Regions from separate parts of the Micromonospora palythoicola genome, predicted to be linked through region 4. Evidence: riboswitches for the same ligand, from Rfam matches in the RefSeq annotation. Region 4 holds a riboswitch; each other region holds the start of a gene.
The links. Region 4 has a riboswitch for cyclic di-AMP ahead of V5O40_RS05325 (coiled-coil domain-containing protein). Riboswitches for the same ligand answer to the same signal wherever they lie in the genome.

Region 1: it holds a riboswitch for cyclic di-AMP, as region 4 does, so the genes downstream of both, V5O40_RS07575 (C39 family peptidase) here and V5O40_RS05325 (coiled-coil domain-containing protein) in region 4, are expected to answer to the same signal.
Region 2: it holds a riboswitch for cyclic di-AMP, as region 4 does, so the genes downstream of both, V5O40_RS06640 (coiled-coil domain-containing protein) here and V5O40_RS05325 (coiled-coil domain-containing protein) in region 4, are expected to answer to the same signal.
Region 3: it holds a riboswitch for cyclic di-AMP, as region 4 does, so the genes downstream of both, V5O40_RS03575 (NlpC/P60 family protein) here and V5O40_RS05325 (coiled-coil domain-containing protein) in region 4, are expected to answer to the same signal.

Annotation. Positions count from the first base shown of each region.
Region 1 covers NZ_JBAGKI010000011.1:101,566-105,464, forward strand. Annotated here, with positions in the region: gene V5O40_RS07565 (helix-turn-helix domain-containing protein) at 169-981, shown strand; gene V5O40_RS07570 (DUF397 domain-containing protein) at 972-1,172, shown strand; gene V5O40_RS07575 (C39 family peptidase) at 1,437-2,318, opposite strand; cyclic di-AMP (ydaO/yuaA leader) riboswitch at 2,542-2,682, opposite strand; gene V5O40_RS07580 (hypothetical protein) at 2,960-3,718, opposite strand.
Region 2 covers NZ_JBAGKI010000009.1:115,894-119,792, reverse strand. Annotated here, with positions in the region: gene V5O40_RS06640 (coiled-coil domain-containing protein) at 89-1,192, opposite strand; cyclic di-AMP (ydaO/yuaA leader) riboswitch at 1,197-1,328, opposite strand; gene V5O40_RS06635 (cation diffusion facilitator family transporter) at 1,481-2,398, opposite strand; gene V5O40_RS06630 (HelD family protein) at 2,482-3,899, opposite strand, start outside.
Region 3 covers NZ_JBAGKI010000005.1:30,964-34,862, reverse strand. Annotated here, with positions in the region: gene V5O40_RS03585 ((Fe-S)-binding protein) at 1-161, shown strand, start outside; gene V5O40_RS03580 (C40 family peptidase) at 430-1,425, shown strand; cyclic di-AMP (ydaO/yuaA leader) riboswitch at 1,619-1,753, shown strand; gene V5O40_RS03575 (NlpC/P60 family protein) at 1,766-2,797, shown strand; gene dcd (dCTP deaminase) at 2,810-3,388, opposite strand; gene V5O40_RS03565 (pyridoxamine 5'-phosphate oxidase family protein) at 3,466-3,899, shown strand, end outside.
Region 4 covers NZ_JBAGKI010000007.1:101,839-105,737, forward strand. Annotated here, with positions in the region: gene V5O40_RS05320 (carbonic anhydrase) at 1-100, shown strand, start outside; gene V5O40_RS05325 (coiled-coil domain-containing protein) at 186-1,202, opposite strand; cyclic di-AMP (ydaO/yuaA leader) riboswitch at 1,207-1,337, opposite strand; gene V5O40_RS05330 (YibE/F family protein) at 1,504-2,850, opposite strand; gene V5O40_RS05335 (metal-sensitive transcriptional regulator) at 3,126-3,422, opposite strand; gene V5O40_RS05340 (heavy-metal-associated domain-containing protein) at 3,532-3,741, shown strand; gene V5O40_RS05345 (hypothetical protein) at 3,774-3,899, shown strand, end outside.

The DNA of each region.
Region 1 (3,899 bases), on a different contig from region 4:
GGACAGAACCACCCCGCCCTGTGGATGGGAGCGGCCCCGTTGCGTGACAGTCTGGTGAGGACGGCACTACGGTCGGAAGGCATCGACGCTGGCCACGGTGGGGTCCGGGTGCCCCGATCCGGCCCTGGGCGGCCCCTTGGCGATCTTGACAGACCCGGTGGAGGGGACATGGAACGCGAGCAGCCTTCCGACCTGCATGAGTTGATCCGCGCGCAGCTTCGCCGGCTGCGTACTGCCGCGGGCATGAACCAGGAGGAGTTCGGTAGGCGGACGAACTATTCGGCGTCCCTGGTGTCCGCTGTGGAGGTGGGCACCCGCCCCCTCGACCGGCCGTACGCGAAGCGGGCGGACGAGGTGCTGGAGACCGGGGGCATGTTCGAGGAGTTGCTGCGCACCGCCGAGGTGCTGCGCCAACCCGCGTGGTTCCTGCCCTACCTGGAGGCGGAACGCAACGCCCGGCAGCTCCGCTGTTACCAGCCGACGCTGGTGCCGGGCCTGCTCCAGACCGAGCGCTACGCCCGCGCGGTGATCCGGACCGACGCCGCGCTGACCGAGGCGGGGGTGGAGCGTCGGCTGGCCAACCGGATGGCCCGGCAGACGGTGCTGGAGCAGGACGACCCGCCGCAACTCGTCGCGGTGATCGACGAGGTGGTGCTGCGGCGGGTCGACGAGGACCTGAAGGACGTGCTGGTCGAGCAGGTGCACCACCTGATGGCGCTGGCCACCCGGCCCAACATCAGCGTGCACCTGGTGCCCACCGGCATCGCCATGCACATCGGACTGACCGGCCCCTTCATCCTGGCGCGGGGCGCGGACGGCGGCTGGGTGGGTAATCTCGAAACTCAACTCGGCGGCGTCCTGGTCGACAAGGACGACGACCTGAGTGACCTGCTGTCCCGGTGGGAGACGGTACGCAACGAGGCACTGTCCGGCCGCCAGTCGATCGAGCGCATGAAGGATGTTGTGAAGCCATGGATCTGAACGGCGCGACCTGGCGCAAGTCCACCCGCAGCGGCGCCGGCGGTGGCGACTGCGTGGAGGTCGCCGACAACCTGCCCGGCGTCGTGCTGGTCCGCGACACCAAGAACCGCGACGCCGCCACGCTGGTCTTCACCCCGGCCGCCTGGGCGAGCTTCGTCGGCCTGGCGAAGCAGCACCGCACGCACGCCTGACGAGCCCGAACTTCGTCGCCCCGGCGACACCGCACCGCACGCACGCCGGACGAACCCCGAGCCACGTCGACCCGACGACACGGGCACGACGCACGCCTGACGAGACCCGAGTCACGTCGACCCGTCGACACAGCTCGACCCACGCCTGACGAAACCCGAGCCACGTCGACCCCACAACGCAGCACGACCCACCGCTCGACGTACCCGAAACGGAAGCCCTCGGCCAGCGGGCCGAGGGCTTCCGGGTGCGGCGGAACGATGCGATCAGGCCGAGTAGCCGCGGGTGGCGGCCCAGTTGGCCAGGTCGATGGTGCTGAGCCAGTACGACGGGTAGGAGGCGTCGGCCGAGTCGGCGATCTTCACCAGCCGGCCGGAGTCGTCGTAGCCGACCACGGCGATGTAGTGGCCGCCGGGGAAGGAGTGCCAGCGGCCGTCGGTGTCGGTGACGGAGCCGGCGACGTTCACCACGACGCCCCGCCCGTCGGTGACGGCGGCGACGACGTCCGCCTGGAGCTGGTCCATCTGGGCCGGGGTGGCCGCACCGCCACGGATCATCGTGGTCTCGTACGGGTCGCCCTTGACGACGGCGTTGAGGACGCGGGTGGTGTCCTCGGCCGAGTTGGTGCCGGCGAACGTGGTGCCGAGCTGGCTGGCCAGGGCGTCCTGGCTGCGCGCGACACCGGCGGCGCTCAGCGCGTTACGCACCGCGGCGGGACCGCAGTAGTAGCCGTTGATCTGGGCCTGGTGGTCGTAGTCCAGAACCTTCGAGGCGGGCGGCTTCGGTGCCGCTTTCTTGCTGGTCAGGTCCGGGTCCGGGGTGGCCGAGCTGGGCTTCGGCGACGGCGAGGCGGCGGCGCTTGCCGGTGCCGGACTGGCCGGCGCGGCGCTTGCCGGCGCGGCGCTGCTCGGCGCGGCGGTGGCCGGCGCGACCTGCGCCTGGCTCGGCGCGGCCACCGTGTCGCCGCGTAGTTCGGCGGCGGTGGTGGCCCGCGTGGGGGCCGGGGTGTTCCCGGTGCCGGCCAGGGCGGCGCCGGTGCCGGTGGCCAGGACGAGCGCCACGGCGGATCCGGCAACGAGCTGATAGGGGCGTTCGCTGACCAGCCGGCGGAGCCGGCGGGTGAGGGCGTGCTTCACTGATTCCTCCACGGGCTGAGGGGAGAACGGCGCACCGGCTCCGGCGGTCGGGTCGGCGACGGGACGCCGACGACCACCCGGGTGAGCGGGACAGACCGTTCAGGGGTACGCCCGGCGGGCCGGGCGGTGGCGATGACCGGGGTCAGCTCGCGGCGGTCGGGCCGGCGAGCACGGGCACCGCGGTGCCGTGAAGGTGGGGGAACGGGGAGATCACATCGGACTGCACGAGGGTTGGTACTCCTTCCGTCACCGCCGACCGGGTTAGCTGACGGATTCGGGCGGGAAGTCGCCCTACCGCGGGCCGAGGCTCGCGGATTCACCCCAGTGGTGCAGTGGGTCCCCGGTTCGTGAGTTCACGATTGAGCGGGTCGGTACGGCGTCGCTTCCTGCGATCGGTTACCGCACCGGACGCGCTGACACTACTGGCCGGTCACCTTGAAGCCAACCCGCTCTGACCTGCTTAAACATGATCGGGCGGGGCAATTTTCGGGTATCCGGGAACTGGCGTCGTTCAATGGGACCGACCGCATTCCGGGTACCAACGGGTGACAACCGGACGGCAGGGAGAAAACTCGACGGGGATTACTGCGGCAAACGTCTCACCTACGAACAGTGACCGAATTTCGAACCAATGTGACCCGGCTCACGGAATTTCAGCCGAGCCGAGCCGGACGCCAACGCGGGACCAGGTCGGACCGCTCGACGACGGCGCGTCCGGACGCGGGCGCTCGGTTCGGTCGGAGCCGCGCGGCGGCCGCGTACGCCTCGGCGGAGAGGCTGCGGGCCGCCTCGGTGGCCAGTTCCGCCGCCCGCCACAGGTCACGCTCCCGCTCGGCGGCCGATCGATAGGCGGCCAGGCGGTTGTCGCGTACCACCCGGGCGATGACGGCCTCCTGCTCGGCCGGGTGACGTCGGGGATCCCAGCCGGACCGGTGCGCCAGTACGTCGGTGAGCTGCCGGACGGTCAGGTCACCGCGCCAGTGGGCAGCCATCGCGGCCCGGTGCAGCCAGCGCTCCCGAGCCGCGTACTCGGCCGGGGTGCGCGGGGTGCGCGGGGCCGGCAGTCCGGTGACACCGGCCAGCCGACGGGCGGCGGCCTCCGCCTCGTCGTACGCGACCCAGGCGCGGTCCAGCTCCCCCTGGGCCACCCGCCACGCCGTGCGCCGCCGCTCGGCGTTCTGGCCGGCGCCGGCTGCCGCGACCGCCACCTCCCCGGCGTATCGGCGCAGGTCGGTCTCCTCGGCCGCGGCGCGGAGCGCGTCCCGGTCGGTGGTCTTCTCCACCGGTCCGGACGGCTCCGGGCGGGCGACCAGCACGGTGAGCACGCCCAGCGCGAGCACCAGCAGGACCGACCAGATGGCGGCGGCGCGCGGCACGTCGATCAGGAACTGGTAGAGAACGGTTTTCTCCATGTCGGCACCTCAGGGACATCGGTACGGCGAAGGTGGTCGTACCGGCAGCGGACGGCGTTGCGGCGCGGTTGCCGGGGTTCGGGCGGGCGGTGCCGCCGGTCGTGGCGCGCACCGACGGCGCGATCGGCGGCAACGGGCTGGCCCGTGCTCGGCGCGGGTGCGCGGCGCGGAGGCGACGAAG
Region 2 (3,899 bases), on a different contig from region 4:
CCGGGGCGGCCCCCCCCCGCCCCCCCCCCCCCCCCCCCGCGGTGGCCCCCGCGCCGCCCGGCGCGCCCCCCCCCCCGCGACGAGGAGGTCAGTACACCGACAGGTGGACGTGGTTGGTGTGGTCGCTGGACGGGTCACCACGGGCACCGCTGTACGACTTCCAGCCGCTGCTGGGCAACCAGATCTGCCTGTACCAGATCACGTAGAGCACCGCGAGCCGGTCGGCGTTGTTGACGAAGTACGCCGCCAGGTTGTTGCCGTACGAGCGGTCACCGCCGGTGGCGTCCCCGCCGAAGCCGTTCTTCTGGGCCGCGAAGTCGCAGGCCCGACCCTTCGGGTGCTCGCCGGAGCCGCCGGAGCGGTAGCAGGAGACGTACCGGGTGAAGCCGGCCGACTTGGCCTGCTTCAACGCGTGCAGGGTGCGTGGGGTGATGCAGCCGTTGGCCGGGGTGGGGTCGTTGACGCTGCACGACTCCGAGGGCCACGACCCGTCGGAGTTGCGCGGAGCCGGCTTGGCGGTGGGGCTCGACCCGCCGCTACGCGACGGTGACCGGGCGGCCCGTTCGGCGGCCCTGGCCCGCTCGGCCGCCTCGTCCCGCTCGATGGCCACGGTCAACGCCCGCTCGGCCTGGTCCTTGCGCTTGGCCATCACGGCCACCTGCTTGCGCTGCTCCTGGATCTCCGCGTCCAGGGCCTGCTTGGTGGCGCTGACCTCGTCCCGGGCGGTCTGGAGTTCCCGCAGCGCGCGGTCCTCGTTCGCGGCCACCGCGTCCAGCGCCGCCGCCCGATCCATGAAACCGGCCGGTGACCCGCTGTTGAGCAGCGCCGAAGCGGCACCCAGCCGTCCGGTGCGGTACGCCTGAGCGGCGATCTCGGCGACGTTGGTACCGCGCTCGGCGACCTGGCTCTCGGTCGTCTTGAGCCGCTCGGCCAGCTTCTTCTGCCGCTTCACCGAGCGGTCGAGCGCGGTCTTGGCGTCGAGGTAGCCCTTGCTGGCAGCCTCCAGCTGGGCCCGTAGGGCCGGGGTGCCACCCTCGTCGTCCACATCTCCCGGTGCCGCCGCCCGCAACGCCTGCGGTGCGGCGGTCGCTGGGGAGAAGGGAGCCAGCGCGACGCCGAGGGTGAGGGCGAGCGCGGCGGCGATCAGGGCCGCCGTACGGGCGGCCGGTCTTACCGTTGCCACTGCTGGCATGCACATGTCCTTCCGTCAGCCGCCGACCGGGTTAGCTGACGGGTTCGGGACGGAAGATCCCTACCGCTGGCGCGGATACACCCCAGGAACATGGTTCCCCGGTTCGCCCTGGCGGGCGATTAGGCGGCGGCCGCCGCCGGCACCGGTGGGTGCCGCCTGGCGATGGCCGGGTCAGAGCCTACCGGTGCGCACGTGACCGGTGCAGCTGCTGTTACTGCTGGTGTTCGGTTGTTGACTAGTGAACCAGAGCAAATCGGACAACAACCTACTTTTACCCGATTGGCCTGGTCACCACCGCACCGCCCCGCAACCCCCGGGGTCGGTACGCGGCTCGACCTGGAGGGTCGCGTGGTCGATCTGGAAGTCCTCGCGCAGCGCCGAACGGGCCGCCGCCAGGACGGTGCCGACATCGGCGTCCGGTCTGACGGTCAGGTGTGCGGAGGCGACCTCCATGCCGGAGGTCAACGTCCAGACGTGCAGGTCGTGGACGCCGGCCACGCCCGGCACCGCGGCCAGCCGGTCGTGCACGGCGGTGACCTGCAGGTGTTCCGGTGCGGCCTGGACCAGGATGCGTACCGCCGCCCGGCCCAGGCGCCAGGTCCGGGGCAGGATGAACCCGGCGATCGCGACCGCCACCAGCGGATCGGCCCACCACCAGTCGGTCACCGCGATCAGCAGGGCGGCCGCGATCACCCCCAGCGAGCCCAGCAGGTCCGCCAGCACCTCCAGGTAGGCCCCCCGCAGGTTGATGCTCTCCCGCGCACCCGGACGCAACAGTGCGAACGCGGCGACGTTGGCGAGCAGGCCGAGCGCCGCCACCACCAGAACCGGGCCGGCGAGCACCTCGGGCGGATTTCCGAAGCGACGTACCGCTTCGACCAGCACGTACACCGCGACGCCCGAGAGCAGTACCGCGTTGGCCAGGGCCGCGAGCACCTCCAGCCGGTAGAGCCCGAAGGTGCGTTGCGGGTCGGTGTCGGCCCGCCGGGTGGCGGCCACGGCCGCGAGGGCCATCCCGATGCCCAGCACATCGGTGAACATGTGTCCGGCGTCGGAGAGCAGGGCCAGCGAACCGGTCCGCAACGCGGTGACCGCCTCGATCACCGTCAGCGCACCGAGCAGGGCGAACGCCGCCCACAGCCGGCCGGAGTGGCGGCGCGCGGCGGTCGACACCGCAGCGTGGTGGTGGTCATGGCCGGCACCCACCCAGACACCTTCCGTCGTCCGGCGAGCCGGGGACGGACCTATGCCAACATCGCTATGAGTGCAATCGTCGGGCCTCGTGATCGCTAACCGGTCGGGTCGACGGTGGTCAGCCGCTGGGTGGCCCGGGACAGCGCGACGTAGAGAGTACGGACACCGGAGCCGGGCTCCGCCCGGATCTCCGCCGGGGCGACCAGCACCACCCCGTCGTACTCCATGCCCTTGGCCTCCAGGCTGGTCACCACCTGCAACCGATCGCCGCCACGTGCCCCCAGCCAGGCCGCGACCTGATCCCGTCGGGGCACCGGGGTGATCACCCCGACGGTGCCCTCCACCTCGCCGAGCAGGGCGCTGGCGGCCGTCACGACGGTCGCCTCCAACTCGGGGGCCGGCACCACGAGCCGCACCGGATCGATCCCGGTGGAGCGGACCGCGGTGGGCAGCGCGAGATCGGGGTACGCCCGCCGGATCTCGGCCGCCGCCACCGCGAAGATCTCGGCCGAGTTCCGGTAGTTCGTGGTGAGGGTGAAGCGGTGCCGACGACGGCGACCCAGCGCCTGGTCACGGGCCCGGGCCAGCTCCTGCGGATCCCCCGTCCACGCGGTCTGCGCCGGGTCGCCCACCACCGTCCAGGACGCCAACCGGCCGCGCCGGCCCACCATCCGCCACTGCATCGGTGAGACGTCCTGGGACTCGTCGACCACCAGGTGGGCGTAGTCGCGGTAGTCCTCGGGGCGCTCCCGAGCGGCCTGCCGGGCAGCCCGCTGCCGGTCGGCGAACGTGCTCAGCTCGCGTACCCCACCGGCCAACTGGAACGGGTCCCGCTTCGGGCGGGCGGCGCGCATCGGTTTGCCGAGCAGCGCGTCCAGCTCGTCCAGCAGCGCGACGTCGGCGACGGTCGGACCATCCGTGGCCAACCCCCGGTACGCCGAGCCGAGCAGCCGGATCTCGGCACCGGAGAGCAGTCCCGCGCCGTACCGGCGCAACCGCTGCGGATCGGCCAACCAGGCGAGCACGTGCCGCGGATGCAGCCGGGGCCACCACGCCTTCAGGAAGTCGCGGAAATCGGTCCGGTCGATCAGCTCGTCCTCGAAGGCGCGCTGCTCCGGCAGCCCGGCGATGCCCAGCCGGCGGGCCTGCGCCCAGAGCGCGGCGAGCACGCCGTCGAAGCCCGCCCGACGCACCTCGTTGCGGCGGGCGCCACGGGGCAGCGCCCGCTCGCGGATGGCGTCCAGCTCGGCCCGCTCCAGCCGCAGCAGCGTGCCCCGGTACAGCAGGCGCAGCTCGGGCGGGGCATCGGGCACCGCGTCCCGGGCGGCCCGTTCCAGCACCCGGCGCATCCGCAGCGAACCCTTGACCGCCGCCACGTCGGGCGGGTCGGTGCGGGTGGCCACCACCCCGGGGAACAGGGTGCCCAGCGAGTGCAGGGTGGCGGTGTCCTCACCGAGCGACGGCAGCACCGAGGCGATGTACTCGACGAAGACCGAGGAGGGGCCGATCACCA
Region 3 (3,899 bases), on a different contig from region 4:
CCGTCGGTTGTCCGTTCTGTTCGACGATGCTCACCGACGGGGTGAACGGCAAGGGTGCCGGAGAACAGGTCGAGGTCATCGACGTGGCCAGCGTACTGCTCCGCTCGGTCAAGCCCGAGCAGGTCGGCGGCGCCGAGGAGACCACGCCGGTGACCGGCTGACCGGCCCGGACGCACCGGGCGGGGCGGCACCCCTATCCAGTGCCGCCCCGCCCGGTTTTGTATTGGCGTACGTGACTATAACGAATCGGCCGACACCCATAGTGTGCGTACCGTCGCGCAAAGGTGAATGAGCCGTTGGTCGCCTTGATTCCCCACCTACCGTTCCCTAATGTGGGGCACCGACCGCCATGGGTCGTCGGATCCCGCCACTTACCTCTCGCGGGACGCCCGGTGGTCGGTTGCAAAGGAGACGCTGCCGGTGGCAACCATGCCCCTCCATCGTCGTGCGCCGGGACGATCCCGTCCGGGTGGCCTGCGTAGGGCCGCCCGCGGGCTGGTCGTCCTGGTAGCCGCCGCCGCGGTCGGTGCCGGCCTGCTCGCCGCCCCCGCGTACGCCGAGCCCTCGGTCGAGGAGATCGAGGCCCAGATCGACAAGCAGTGGCAGAAGCTGGAGCCCACCATCGAGCAGTACAACAAGGTGCGCTCCCAGCTGCGGGTCAACAGGCAGAAGTCGAAGAGCCTGGAGAAGAAGATCGAGCCGCTGGCCCTGGAGACCGAGCTGGCGATGAACCGGGTGGCCGACCTCGCCTCCCGGTACTACATCACCGGCCCGTCCAAGGAGATCGGTGTCGTGCTGCTCAACTCGAAGCCGAACGAGCTCGGCGAGCAGATGGCCTTCCTCGACCGGCTCGCCTCGCAGGAGCGCCGCGAGCTCGAAGGCGTCATGAAGATCCGCAAGAAGTACGACGACCAGAAGGCCAAGCTCGACGCCCTGATCGTCGACCAGGAGGCGAAGCAGAAGCAGCTGGCGGCGAAGAAGAAGCAGATCGACGCCGAGATCAAGCGGCTGGAGAAGTCGCTGCCGGTGACCACGGTCAAGACGACCAACTGCCCGACCATCAACGGTGTGGTCAGCGAGGCCGCCCGAACGGCGATCCGGACCGCCTGCGCCCAGGTCGGTAAGCCGTATGTTTGGGGTGCCACCGGGCCCAACTCGTTCGACTGCTCCGGTCTAACCCAGTACGCCTACCGGGCGGCCGGCATCTCGCTGACCCACTTCACCGGCGCACAGTGGAACGAGGGTAAGGCGATCTCCCGCTCCGACGCCCGCCCGGGTGATCTGGTCTTCTTCTTCAGCGATCTGCACCACGTGGGGCTGTATCTGGGCAACAACCAGATGGTGCACGCGGCGCGGGCCGGTAAGCCGGTCAACGTCTCGCCAATCACGACCATGCCGCTCGCCGGCTTCCGCCGACCCGGCTGAGCCACCATCGGCCGCCGCCTGAGCGGTCGCCCAGGAACGCCCGAGGGCCCCCGGTCAAGCCGACGGGGGCCTTCGTCATTGTCAGATGTCAGCACCCACAGTGATGGTGCGGCTCTGTTGCGTATCGACGCCGGTCGTCCCTACGCTGGGCAACCGTCGGCCGCTGGCAGGTCCGCCCAGCCCGGGCGGTAACGGTCCGACACCGCCGAATCGCTCGTGAGCGAGCCGGGGAACCAGGTACCTGGGGTGAATCCGTGACGGTCACGGTAGGGCGTCCCTTCCCGCCCGAACCCGTCAGCTAACCCGGTAGGCGGTAGCGGAAGAAGGAGTGCTGAGCCCGGTGGCAGATCATGCACCGCGGCCACCGTCGTCGCCGGCATGGCCCGGCCGATCGGCGGTCCCGCCGCGTTCCAGCTGGTACCGCTGCATTCTCGCCGGCCTGGCCGCGACCGCCGTGATGCTTGTCGGTGGCGCGACGCAGGCCCGGGCCGAGCCCACGGTCGCCGACATCGAGCGCCAGATCGACGAGGACTGGAATCGGCTCGAACCCGTCATCGAGCAGCACAACGCGACCCGGCAGGACCTGGCCGGCAAGCGGCGGGAGGCGGACGCGCTGGCCGCCCGGATGGCACCGCTGCAACGCCAGGTGGACGAGGCCATGGACCGGGTCGGCAAGCTCGCTGCCCGCGCCTACAAGGGCGAACACGTCCGGGTCGTCAACACGCTGCTCGGTAGCCGGTCGCCGGGCGAGGTGGTCGAGCAGCTCGGCCTGCTCGACCGGTACGCCCGCGTGCAGCAGCAGGACGTGCGGCACGCGAGCGACCTGCGCGACGAACTCGCCGAGACCAAGGCCGGCCTGGACCGCACGATCGGCGAGCTGACCCGCACCGAGGCCGATCTCGCCGAGCGGCGGCGACAGATCGACGCCGAGATCGACAGGTTGCAGCGGCTCCGGCTGCGGGCGTACGGGAAGGGTGGTGGTGGCCCGCTACGGCCGGCGCCCTGTCCGGCCAGCTACCCGGGCGGAGCGGCCGGCGAGGCCGTGACCTTCGCCTGCGCCCAGATCGGCAAGCCGTACTCCTGGGGCGCCGAGGGGCCCGACGCGTACGACTGTTCCGGGCTGACGTTGGCCGCGTGGTCGCGGGCCGGTGTCGCGCTGCCGCACAACGCGGCGCGGCAGCGTCGGGTCACCGAGGCGGTGAGTCGTGGCGCGCTGCGCCCCGGCGACCTGGTCTTCTACTACCGGGACCTGCACCATGTCGGGATGTACGTCGGCGACGGCTGGGTGGTGCACGCCTCCCGGGCGGGTCAACCGGTCAAGATGAAGCGGCTGGACAGCAGCCCGGTGCACAGCTTCGGCCGGCCCGGCTGAGGATCGCCGGTGTCAGCGGGTGGGCCAGGTGCGCCAGCTCTGCCAGGCACGACTGGGCGTCGGGCCGCGCTGACCCTGGTAGCGGGAGCCGTAGACGGCCGAACCGTACGGGTGCTCGGCCGGTGAGGAGAGCCGGAAGATGCAGAGCTGCCCGATCTTCATCCCGGGCCAGAGGGTGATCGGCAGGTTTGCCACGTTGGACAGTTCCAGGGTGACGTGACCGGAGAAGCCGGGGTCGATGAAGCCGGCGGTGGAGTGGGTGAGCAGGCCGAGTCGTCCCAGGCTGGACTTGCCTTCGAGGCGGCCGGCGAGCTGGTCGCCCAGCGAGATGACCTCGAGCGTGGAGGCGAGTACGAACTCGCCCGGGTGCAGCACGAACGCCTGGCCGTCGGGCACCTCGACGGCCGAGGTGAGGTCGTCCTGCCGGGTGGCCGGGTCGATGTGGGTGTAGAGGTGGTTGTTGAAGACCCGGAAGAGTTTGTCCAGACGCACGTCGATGCTGGAGGGCTGCACCAGAGTGGGCTCGAACGGTTCGAGCGCCAGGGTGCCCGCCTTGATCTCGGAGACCAGGTCGCGGTCGGAGAGCAGCATCGCCACACCATAGCTGCCGGTATGCGACACGCGTGTCGGACTACCCGCTTCGAACGTGTGTTCGATAGGATGTCGGCATGGCTTCCTGGTCCGAATTCGCCGCTGACGAGCCTCGACTCGCCAGCGGGATCCGCCTTCTCATGCAGCAGTACGGCCCGGGCTTCGGCTACCTGGCCACGGTCCGCGCCGACGGCGGACCCCGGGTGCACCCGGTCTCCCCGGTGATCACCGACGACGGTCTCTACTGCTTCGTTGTCGATTCACCGAAGCGGCGCGACCTGGAACGCGACGGCCGTTACGCGCTGCACTCGTTCCCGCCGGAGGAGAGCGACGACGAGGCGTACGTGGCCGGGCGGGCCCGGCCCGTCACCGATGACGCCACCGTCGCCCGGCTGGCGTTCGCGGCGCGAGCCGCCCCGCACGCCGACTGGCGCCTGTTCGAGTTCACGGTCGACGTGGCGATGCTGGCCCGACGGGAGCAGTCGGTGGCTGGGCCGAGCGAGCTGGCGTC
Region 4 (3,899 bases):
CGCGGTGGTCGGCATGTCGTACCGACTGGCCGCCGGTGAGGTGCGGGCGGTCGCCGCGGAACCCGCCGAACTGGCCGGCGCGATGGCGACCGCGCCCTGATCCGCGACCGACGACGACGTCCGGAACGACGAGGGCCGTTCCGCCACGGTTGGCGGAACGGCCCTCGGTGCGTCGCGCCGGGCGATCAGAGCAGTGACACGTGCACGTGGTCGGTGTGGTTGGACGGGCCGCTGTAGGAACTCCAGCGTTCCGTCGCCGCGAACCAGATCTGGCGGTTCCAGATCACGTAGTAGACGCCCAGCCGGTCGGCGTTGCGGACCAGGAAGGCCGCCAGGTTGTTGCCGTAGATCCGGGTGTCGTTGTTGTGCCACGGGCTGAAGCCGCTGTTCTGCAACGACCAGTCACAGGCCCGACCCTTGGGGTGCTCGAACTTGTCACCCGGCCGGAAGCAGCCGACGAACCGGTTGAACCCGGCCCGCTTGACCTCCTTGTACATGTGCAGCGTCCGGGGCGTGATGCAGCCCGACGTGGTGGGGTCGTTCTGACTGCACGACTCGGGCTTCCACCCGCCGTCCGAGGAGCGGTTCGGCCCGATCCGGGCCACCGGCGAGGTGGCGTCCACCAGTCCGCCGGTCAGGCCGACGCCGCCGACCAGCCGGAGGGACTTCTCCGCCTCGCTCTTCTTGCGCGCCATGTCGTTGGTCAGCTTCTTCTGCTCGCGCACCTCGGCGTCGAGCGCGAGCTTGGCCTGCTCGGCGCGGAGCTTTATCGCGTTGACCTCGCCCAGCTTCTTGTCGTTCACCAGGTTCAGCTCGTCGAGCGCCGAGGCCCGGTTGATGAACGAGTCCGGTGCGCCGCTCTGCAACAACATGGCGATCGCGCCGACCCGGCCGGTCCGGTAGGACTGGGTGGCGATCTCGGCGACCTGGGGAGCGAGCGCGTCCAGGTCGGCCTGCGCGGCACGGACCTCGACCGCCAGCTGGAGCTGGCGCTTCTTGGACTTCTCCAGCTTGGCCTTGGCCTTGGAGTAGTCCCGGGTGGTCGCCTCGATCAGATCGTTGAGCATCGGCGGGTCGTCGTCGTGCTCCGCCGGTTTGGGGTCGTTCGGTGCGGCCGTGGCCGGCATCGGGCCGGCGAACACGGCGAACGCGGCGAACACGGCCACCACGGGTGTCAACCAGCGGCGTAGGGGTGCCGTCACTGTTTTCCCTTCCATCGACCGCCGACCGGGTTAGCTGACGGGTTCGGGACGGAAGTGGCCCCTACCGCTTTCGCGGATTCACCCCACCTACCTGGGTCCCCGGCTCGCCTGAGGGCGATTGGGCGGTGGCACCGCAGGCGCCGCTGCGCGCCTTCGGCGGTGACCGGCAGTGAGGTTACCCGACAGTCCATCTGTGCTTCTACGCCCCGAACCCGACTAGATGCGTCATTTCGTAATCGCTTTGAGTGACCAGCGACACGGTTTCGAGCCGCATCGGCAGGGGCGGTCACGTTGAGGAGTGTCACCATGTGGTGTCCGTGCTCCTGTCCGGGTCGGGCCACCCCGAGGGGGTGGCGGGGGACGTGTTTCGGGTGGGTGGGGTGCTCAGGGCGCGGAGCGCCTCGGCCCGGTCCGTCGCCGGCCGGGGGACCAGGGGGGTGGGTTCACCGGTGCGGGCACCGGCCTCGCCGCGTCCGGCGGTGGTGACGACCGCCGCCAGCGCCGTGGTCAGCGGCACCGCGGCGATCAGCCCGAGCGTGGCCACCACGCTGCGGACGATCTCCGTGGTGAGGAACTCGCTGGTCACGATCTGGCCCAGCGCGCGGGAGTCCGCGGTCAGCAGGAGCAGCAGTGGCAGCGAGGCCCCGGCGTACGCCAGCACGATGGTGTTCACCACCGAGGCGATGTGGGCCCGCCCGACCCGGGTGGCCGAGCGGTACAGCTCCCGGCGGGAGAGGTTCGGGTTGGCGTGACGCAGTTCGTTGACCGCGGCGGCCTGGGTGACCGTGACGTCGTCGAGCACGCCCAGCGAGCCGATGATGATGCCGGCCAGCAGCAGGCCGTGCAGGTCGACATCCCCCCGGAACATGGACAGGGTGGTGGCGTCCTCGCTGCCGAATCCGGTCAGGTGGGTGGCCCCGGTGGCGGCCAGCCCGAGCAGCCCGGTGAGGACCAGACTGGCGAGCGTGCCGAGCACGGCCACCGAGGTCTGCGCGGAGATGCCGTGGGTCAGATACAGCACCACGAACATGATCAACGAGGCGCCGACGATGGCGACCGCGAGCGGCGGCCGGCCGGCGCTGATGCCGGGCAGCACGAAGGTCAGCAGGATCGCGAAGCTGGCCGCCAGGCCGCCCAGCGCCGCCAGGCCCCGTAGCCGCCCGAAGGCGACGATGGCGGCGGCGAAGAGCACGGCCAGCCACACCAGCGGCTTGCCGCGCTGGTGTTCGGCGATGTTGTAGGTGCTGATCGACGGATCCTCCGGGTCGATGAGCGAGACCAGGATGATGTCGTCGCCGACGTCGACGCGGGGTGCCCCCGGCCCGGCCGGGATGGGCGTCTGCACCTCCTGGCCGGCGTCCGGGCCGGTCTGCACCCGCACGGTGACCGTGCCGCAGGGGCCCGCCGCGGTTGTCGGGGTGCCCTCGGGCACTGCCGGGTTGGACGGGCAGGGCTCGCTCACCACCCGGGTGACCGTGCCGTGGTAGCGGGGGGCGTCGTCGGTGGCCTCGGGACGTGGGGCGTCCCGGGGCCAGAGCACGATCGCGGCGACCAGGGTGGCGAGGAAGAGGGGCACCACCGTCACGACGAGGATCCGCCGCACCCCGGGCGGGGTGGGCGGAGCGGAACGGGTGTGGTCGGCGCCCATTCAGTGTCTCCCAACGATTCCAGGGCTGAGTACGTGTCGATGGGCGAGACGGTTCAGTGCCGCCGGAGGACCGTGTCGAGGGGCAGCCCGAATGGCCGGAAGGTGGCGGGGCGGCTGCGTACCGTGAGCTGGGGAGGGGTTCGCGACGGCGGCGGGGGCGGGTGCCCGCCAGCGACCTCGGGCCGCGCGGCACGGATTTCGGCTGGCCATCGTGTGCGAATGGTAACCAGCCCGACCTCCCGACGCCGCTCGCGAGGGTATGTCGGCGGGTCGGGTCAGCCGCGCTTCATGAGCCGGCCCACGGCGGCCATCATCTCGGACGCCATCTCGTCGGCGCGCCCCTCGGCGGCACCTTCGTGCATGCAGTGCCGGGCGTGCCCGTCGAGCAGGCCGAGGGCGACCTTGTCCAGCGCGGCCTGGATGGCGGAGATCTGGGTGAGCACGTCGATGCAGTAGCGATCGTCGTCGACCATCTTCTCGATGCCGCGCACCTGGCCCTCCACGCGGCGCAACCGGGCCAGGAGTTGGTCCTTGCTGGCGGTGTAGCCACGGACCGGCGCGGGTGTGCTCATGCCGACAAGAATAACCTACCCCCAGGGGGTATGGTACGGTCGATGCCGGAGATACCCCCGGTGGGTATCGGGTGGTGGCCCACCCTGGCGAACTGGTGAGGAGAGTCGCATGGTCAGCACGACGTACCAGGTGCAGGGCATGACCTGCGGGCACTGTGTCAACGCGGTCAGCACCGAGCTCGGTGCGATCGAGGGAGTCAGCGACGTCCAGGTCGACCTGGCCACCGGTCAGGTGACCGTCACCAGCGACCAACCGCTCTCCGGCGACGCGGTGCGTGCCGCCGTGGACGAGGCCGGATACGAGCTGGTCGGCGTCTGAGCCGGCCGACAGGCGGAACCGAGGAGTCGACCATGAACACGGCGACGAAGCTGAGCGGCTTCGCGCTCGGCCTGGCGGCGGTCTTCGGCGCGGCGTACGGGGTGGGGCAGCTGACCGGCCCGGTGAACGTGCTCGCCGCCGACCACGACAGTGCGGGC